Regions from separate parts of the Halobacillus shinanisalinarum genome, predicted to be linked through region 3. Evidence: riboswitches for the same ligand, from Rfam matches in the RefSeq annotation. Region 3 holds a riboswitch; each other region holds the start of a gene.
What was found. A riboswitch is a leader RNA that binds a small molecule or an ion and turns the genes downstream of it on or off. The one in region 3 is predicted to bind S-adenosylmethionine.

Region 1 (2,273 bases), 1.7 Mb from region 3:
ACAAAAGTTAGACAGCCATGTGCTTTGGCTAATTTTACGATTCCCTCTATATCTGTAATATTTAAGCAAGGATTGGAAGGTGTTTCCATATAAAAAACTTTTGTATTTGGTTGAATTGCCCGACATGTTTCATTCAGGTTGGTCATGTTAACGAAGGTATGGTCAATATTGAATCTTCTCAATACTTCTGTGATCAAGCGATAGGTTCCACCGTAAACATCCCTAGAAATTAAAACATGGTCACCTGAAGAAAGGAGCATAAAGGCAGAAGAGATAGCAGCCATCCCTGAGGCGAACGCTAACCCTGTTTCACCACCTTCCAGGTCTGCAATGGTTTGTTCCAATGCTTGCCTTGTTGGGTTACCCGATCTGCTGTAATCATATGGACCAAACGTATCGAAGCTCTCCTGGTGATAGGTAGATGACAAGTAAATGGGAACGTTTACTGCCCCTGTTTTTTGTTCCTTATTCCCATAAGTTGAAGCATGAATGAATCTGGTTTCCAGTTGGTCTTTATAAGAACTCATCGTCAGTTTTCCTCCCTCTCCAAAGCCTAAAAGATTTTTACTAAAATAACTTCTCAATCAAAAAGGCATCTTTATATTCCGATGGGTATCGAAGATAAAGATGCCTTTAGTTGACTAATCGGCATAAGCAATATTCAGTTTGAGCTAATCATTGTCTGATTTTTTATTTAGTGGGTACCGCTTTTTTTCAGTGCACTCAATTTGTGTAATTTCTCCATCATGTACTGTTATGGCTACAGACCCATATTCTATGTTTTCTAAAGCTGATATAACGTCATTAATTTTTTTCTCTAGAGTGTTTTTCATACCATTACCTCCTCTGAAGAATGCAATCCGCTATTTTTTGCCTTTGGTAAGTCCAATCAGCAAGCAAAATAAAAACCTCTTCTTGTAATAAGAAGAGGTTAAGTAGAACGTTTACTTTTCTCTTCTTATCTTTTCAAGCCTGAACGGCTTGCTGGAATTGGCACAGTACTTTAGTTAAGTCTGCTGCCGAGGTTTCAATGGGCCAGTCCCTCCACCTCTCTGGATAAGAAAAATGTTATTCATTTGATTATCCTATAATTTACACGTATTAATATTTCTTGTCAATCGTTTAATGGAAAAATTTAAATTATTCTAAAATCAGACAGGACTTTGCTATTCACACACTCTAATGCACATTGAAATAACGCGCCTCAGGATGAGCGAACACAATGGCCGTAACCGAAGCCTCTGGTTCCATCATACATTCCTCGGTCAATTCAACTCCAATTTGTTCTGGTCTAATCAATTGAAATAATTTTCTCTGATCCTCCAAGTCCGGGCAAGCTGGATAACCGAAAGAATACCGCTGTCCCTGGTATTTAGCTGAGAAACGCTCTTGCATCGTAAAGTCTGTCGGGTCGGGGAATCCCCATTTATCACGCATGAGCTGATGGATGTGTTCAGCCAATCCTTCCGCTGTTTCTAATGCCAGTGCTTGCAAGGCGTGGCTTTTCAAATATTCCCCCTGTTGTTTCATGTCCAGGGAACGTTGCCTGATTCCTTTTCCAGCTGTTACAGAGAAGAATCCTACGTAATCCATTTCTCCGCTTGAGATCGGACGCAAGTAGTCAGCTAAACAAAGATAGGGATCACGGTTTTGGCGTGGAAAAGTAAAACGCTCGATGATCGTTTGATGATCGGCTGGATTATAAATGATTACGTCATCTCCATCGGATTGAGCAGGAAAGAATTGATAAAGTGCAGACGGTTGAATCCAGTTCTCTTTTTGCGCTTTTAAAAGTAATTCATCTACGACCTCTTTTAGTTGGAGTGCTTTATTATTTTTCTCTGCCAGCAACTTTGAGAATTTACCCTTTAGTCCCAAATGGTGTCCAATCAGCATCTGCATGTTAATAAAAGGTTCAATATGAGCAACAGAATAATCTCGTAAAATGTGTTGTTCAAAATCGTTCGGTTTGTAAACAGGAATAGTCTTAGATACTTTGGATATTGGCTTCTCAGCTACAGCCGTTGCAGATTGGGTTTGGGCTTGCTCATGACTTCTGGCTATAGCCTTAGTTTGTTTTTCTTGCTGTTCACGAATGAGCAGTGTGCGATCCTCCTGGTTACTGAGCCGATTTGATAGAGCGAGTCCGTCCATTGCATCTTTTGCGTAGAAAACGGAACCGTTATATTGAGGAGCGATTTTCGTATTAGTAAACTTTCTTGAAAGGGCAGCGCCCCCCACTAATATCGGTAATTCAATTTGTTGCTGTTTTA
Region 2 (2,273 bases), 1.7 Mb from region 3:
GCATCACCGTAAAAGAAATTAGAAAACCCTATGAATGCATTTCCTTCCCCGTATATTAGTCCATAACCTACAGCCCAAAAGACTATCGATACAATTCCTATGGTAAAAACTGTCTTGCCGGCAATATGACCAGCGTTTTTCATTCTTGTTGATCCTGCTTCGAGTAAAATAAATCCACCTTGCATAAATAACACCAAAACCGTACAGATAACAATCCATAAGTTATTCATTAGAAAAATCTCATCCATTATAATTCTCCTCTTTTGTGTAATATTTATTAACATTGCTTGTTAGATATTAATTTACCAGTATCAAAATATTCGCACAACTAATCTGTCAGATTATCTGACATAGTATTTTTAGAAGAAAAAAAGACCCATCCGATTAGAGTACGATCTTTCAGCGAAAATACTGATGACTGAACGGCTTAGCTAATTAAAGGCGTTATCCAATACACAGTACTTCTACACATGATTGTGATTTAAATCCATTGCTGTTGGTGAAGTAAGCTAAGTTAGTAACCCCGTTTCCTTTGCTACACAACAGTACCCACCAAGGTCCAATGGCATTCGCTACTTTGTTCATCTCAGGAGCAAAGGGAATCATAAATAAACTGCATTATGATTCCTAAGGTGCCCTCCTAAACGAAATAATGATTGTTTCCTTGGCAGCTTATTAATAAGACAACAAAAAAGGCAGCATCTGACCAAAATAAATTTGGCAGTGCTACCTTTAGTTATCTGGTAGTCACTTAATATAATTTTAAATCTCTTCTTATCTATCAAGCACAAGGAGTTAACGCAGTACTATGAATAGTCTGTTGCCGGGGTTACGTTGGGTCAAGTCTCTCCACCCCTCTGGACAAGAAATTATTCTATTTGATTACAGAAAAATATACAGCAGTTAGCTACTGTCATTAAACAAAAAATTTATATGTATCCACTTTAAAGCCTTTTTTTCTTAGTGTTTTAATCGGATTTAAAAAATTATTAAAATTTTTGAATATTCCCTTGATTCCTTGTTTTTTTTCGTGTAGTGTAATTCGCAACCACCAACCATAAAATATCACGTTCAAGAATAACGAAAAGACACAGGTCGCAATGAATCGACCAACAACACTTAAAGCTAATCCTGAAAGTAAAGTAAATACCTTCTTACTTTGTTTTTAAGTTGGTGTAGATCATTCATTAACAAAAAATTATATATTATTCACTTATCAAGAGAGGTGTAGGGACTGGCCCGATGAAACCTCAGCAACCACTGGTTTAACCAGTATGGTGCTAATTCCACCAAGTTTTTTGAACTTGGGAGATAAGAAGAAGGATAGGGTATCGTAAAGTCTTCTTCTTAAGAAGGCTTTTTTATTTTATCTAAACGTACATGTTCAATAATTGACGACTTACCATTCGATAGCTTTGAACAACTTCCATATTTTTTATAAAAAGGAGAATGAAGATGTGTACCTCTCATACGGAGACGAAATTAGTTCATACCGGTAAAAATAATGCAGACTCGACAGGAGCCATTAGTGCTCCCGTCTATTTTTCTACGGCCTATCAACACTCGGGCATTGGTGAATCAACAGGCTTTGACTACTCCAGAACAGGTAATCCCACAAGGGCGATCCTTGAACGCTCCATTGCAGAAATCGAACACGGTGAGGCGGGTTTCGCTTTCAGTTCAGGAATGGCCGCTATTCAAACTGCCTTGTCCTTATTTGGACATCAAGATGAAATTCTCGTTTCCGAAGACTTATACGGTGGAAGTTATCGCTTGTTTGAACACCTATCCGATCAGTACGGACTGCAATTTCAATACTGTGATAGTCAGCATCTATCCAACCTAGATCAGTATATAACTGAAAAGACCAAAGCCGTTTACATCGAAACACCCACAAACCCGCTTATGCATGTGGCTGATATTCCTGCAATCGCTAGAATTGCAAAAAAATATAACCTTCTGCTCGTCGTAGATAACACGTTATATACGCCAATTCTACAGCAACCTTTACTAGAAGGTGCAGATATCGTCATTCATAGCGCAACGAAATATCTAGCCGGTCACAATGATGTTTTGGCGGGGGTACTTGTCGCTAAAGATCCTGACATATGTAAAAAGTTAGCGACCTATCAAAACACAATTGGCGCTGTCCTCTCCCCCTTCGATTCCTGGCTGCTTATGAGAGGGATGAAAACTCTGCCTTTGCGGATGAATCAGCATGAGAGAAATGCGAAGTCAGTCGTTTCCTTTTTAGAAAGCCATCATGCTGTCAC
Region 3 (2,273 bases):
AGAAAAATTTAAGAAATCTGATCTCTATGATGATACAATTCTAATGATTTATGGAGATCATTTCGGAATTTCAGAGAACCATCAGGAAGCAATGGGTGAGTATCTAGGGAAAGACATTAATGAATTTGAACAATTTCAACTGCAGCGTGTACCATTGTTGTTTTATGGTAAGGGGCTAGAACCACAAGTCAACCACACAGTCGGTGGTCAGATTGATCTCCGCCCTACATTAATGAACATGCTCGGAATTGAAGGTAATAATCCAATTCAATTTGGTCATGATTTATTAAATGAAGATCGTCGCCAGCTAATGGTTACTCGTGATGGAGACTTTGCAAATGAAAAATATGTAGGGATTCAAGGTGCCTGTTATGACAGGCAAACAGGCGAAGAAATAGAAGCAGAGCTTTGTGACCCTGGATTTAAACAAGCAAAAGAAGAACTAACGATGTCTGACTCAGTGATTTATGGGGATCTTCTCCGCTATCTTGATGAGACAAAACTCGTAGAACCAATGGGTGAAACGAATAAACAAAAGCAGGAAGAGTAAATTGAAAACCCCTCCCCACTTAAGTGGGGAGGGGTTTTTGTGCTAGTTAGAGAAGTCATGTTAGAAAAATACTTGGACTTACAGGCCAATCAAATGGAATTATAAAATTCAGTAAATTAAATTGACAGAGCCAAGATCTTGTATTATCATTAGCTACATCAATTTAAAATAGAATAAGCTTTATCTTCTTATCCAGAGAGGTGGAGGGACTGGCCCTTTGATACCTCGGCAGCGGGACTAATGATGACTCATTGGAAACTGTGCCAACTCCAGCAGGTGCGAACGCACTTGAAAGATGAGGAGAGCCGGTTTTCTAATATGTTTTTAGTGAAAGCCCCTCTTCTTGTTTTTAGGAAGAGGGGCTTTTTTTATTCGAAAGGGGATGAACGGATGATTGAATTTGAAGGTGTGTCTAAGGTGTATCAGCACAATGGTGAAGATCTTCGGGCTGTTGATCGTGTTGACTTAAATATAGAGAAAGGGGAGATCTTTGGTGTCATTGGATTTAGTGGCGCGGGTAAGAGCACGCTAGTACGTTTAGTGAATTTATTAGAAAAACCAACGCAGGGGAGGGTGCTTGTTGGCGGAGAAGATTTATCACAATTGACAAATCCTGACTTGAGAAAAGTACGCAAGAGAATCGGGATGATATTTCAGCACTTTAATTTACTAGATTCCAAGACCGTACTACATAATGTCGCTTTTCCCTTGTCGATTTCTGGAGTACCTAAAAGTGAAATCAATAAAAGGGTTGAGGAAATATTAGAATTTGTAGGGATTGCTGAGAAAGCGAATCAATATCCTGATGAATTATCCGGGGGACAAAAGCAACGGGTGGGGATTGCTCGCGCGTTGGCTACATCACCAGACATTTTACTCTGTGATGAAGCAACGTCAGCACTAGATCCAGAGACAACAAAATCGATTTTAAATCTGCTGAAAAAAGTACGTGATGAGTACAAGATTACGATTCTTATGATCACGCACGAGATGAATGTTGTACGGGAAATTTGTGACCGTATTGCTGTAATGGAAAATGGGAGAGTAATAGAGAAAGGTTCGATTTTTGAACTGTTCTCTAATCCGCAGCATGTAACAACGCAAAACTTTGTCCGTACGGTAATGGAAAATGAAATCCCCCCATCTATTCTTGAAGGTATCAGTAAACGAGGGGGAAATCGTCACATTTACAGGATCACTTTTATAGAAGAGAGCGCTGGGCAGCCCGTCCTATCACAGGTGTCGAAGAATTATGAGGTGGAAGTGAATGTCTTATTTGGGCAAATTACCGAACTTCAGGGGATTCCATTTGGTCATTTAGTTGTTGAGCTGCAGGGTGATGATAAAGAAATTATAAAAGCAATTGATTATATTCAACACATTGTAGCTATACAGGAGGTGGTAGCACATGCAGGTTAATTTAGCGGAATTTTGGCCGAGAATTTTGGAAGCAACCAATGAGACGTTACTGATGGTGGGTATTTCACTGCTTGCGGCAACGTTAATCGGGGTGCCATTAGGGATTGCCCTTGTTGTTACAAGAAAAGGTGGACTAATTCAAAATAGCCCTTTCTTCAACGGGTTAAATGCTGTCGTTAACTTTTTCCGTTCGATCCCATTTATCATTTTGCTCGTAGCTATTTTGCCAATTACGAGATTTCTTGTTGGCACCTCAATCGGGACAGCAGCTGCGGTTGTTCCACTCGTTTTCTTCTCGGGTCCA

Region 1: linked by a shared signal. The riboswitch ahead of MUO14_RS02720 (YezD family protein) and the one ahead of MUO14_RS10835 (methionine ABC transporter ATP-binding protein) in region 3 are both predicted to bind S-adenosylmethionine.
Region 2: linked by a shared signal. The riboswitch ahead of MUO14_RS02705 (methionine biosynthesis PLP-dependent protein) and the one ahead of MUO14_RS10835 (methionine ABC transporter ATP-binding protein) in region 3 are both predicted to bind S-adenosylmethionine.

The regions. Positions count from the first base shown of each region.
Region 1 covers NZ_CP095074.1:509,687-511,959, reverse strand. Annotated here, with positions in the region: gene metC (cystathionine beta-lyase) at 1-527, opposite strand, end outside; gene MUO14_RS02720 (YezD family protein) at 672-833, opposite strand; SAM riboswitch class I at 956-1,063, opposite strand; gene metH (methionine synthase) at 1,180-2,273, opposite strand, start outside.
Region 2 covers NZ_CP095074.1:502,781-505,053, forward strand. Annotated here, with positions in the region: gene MUO14_RS02700 (ammonium transporter) at 1-248, opposite strand, end outside; SAM riboswitch class I at 772-868, opposite strand; SAM riboswitch class I at 1,211-1,318, shown strand; gene MUO14_RS02705 (methionine biosynthesis PLP-dependent protein) at 1,456-2,273, shown strand, end outside.
Region 3 covers NZ_CP095074.1:2,196,511-2,198,783, reverse strand. Annotated here, with positions in the region: gene MUO14_RS10840 (LTA synthase family protein) at 1-550, shown strand, start outside; SAM riboswitch class I at 736-852, shown strand; gene MUO14_RS10835 (methionine ABC transporter ATP-binding protein) at 941-1,969, shown strand; gene MUO14_RS10830 (methionine ABC transporter permease) at 1,959-2,273, shown strand, end outside.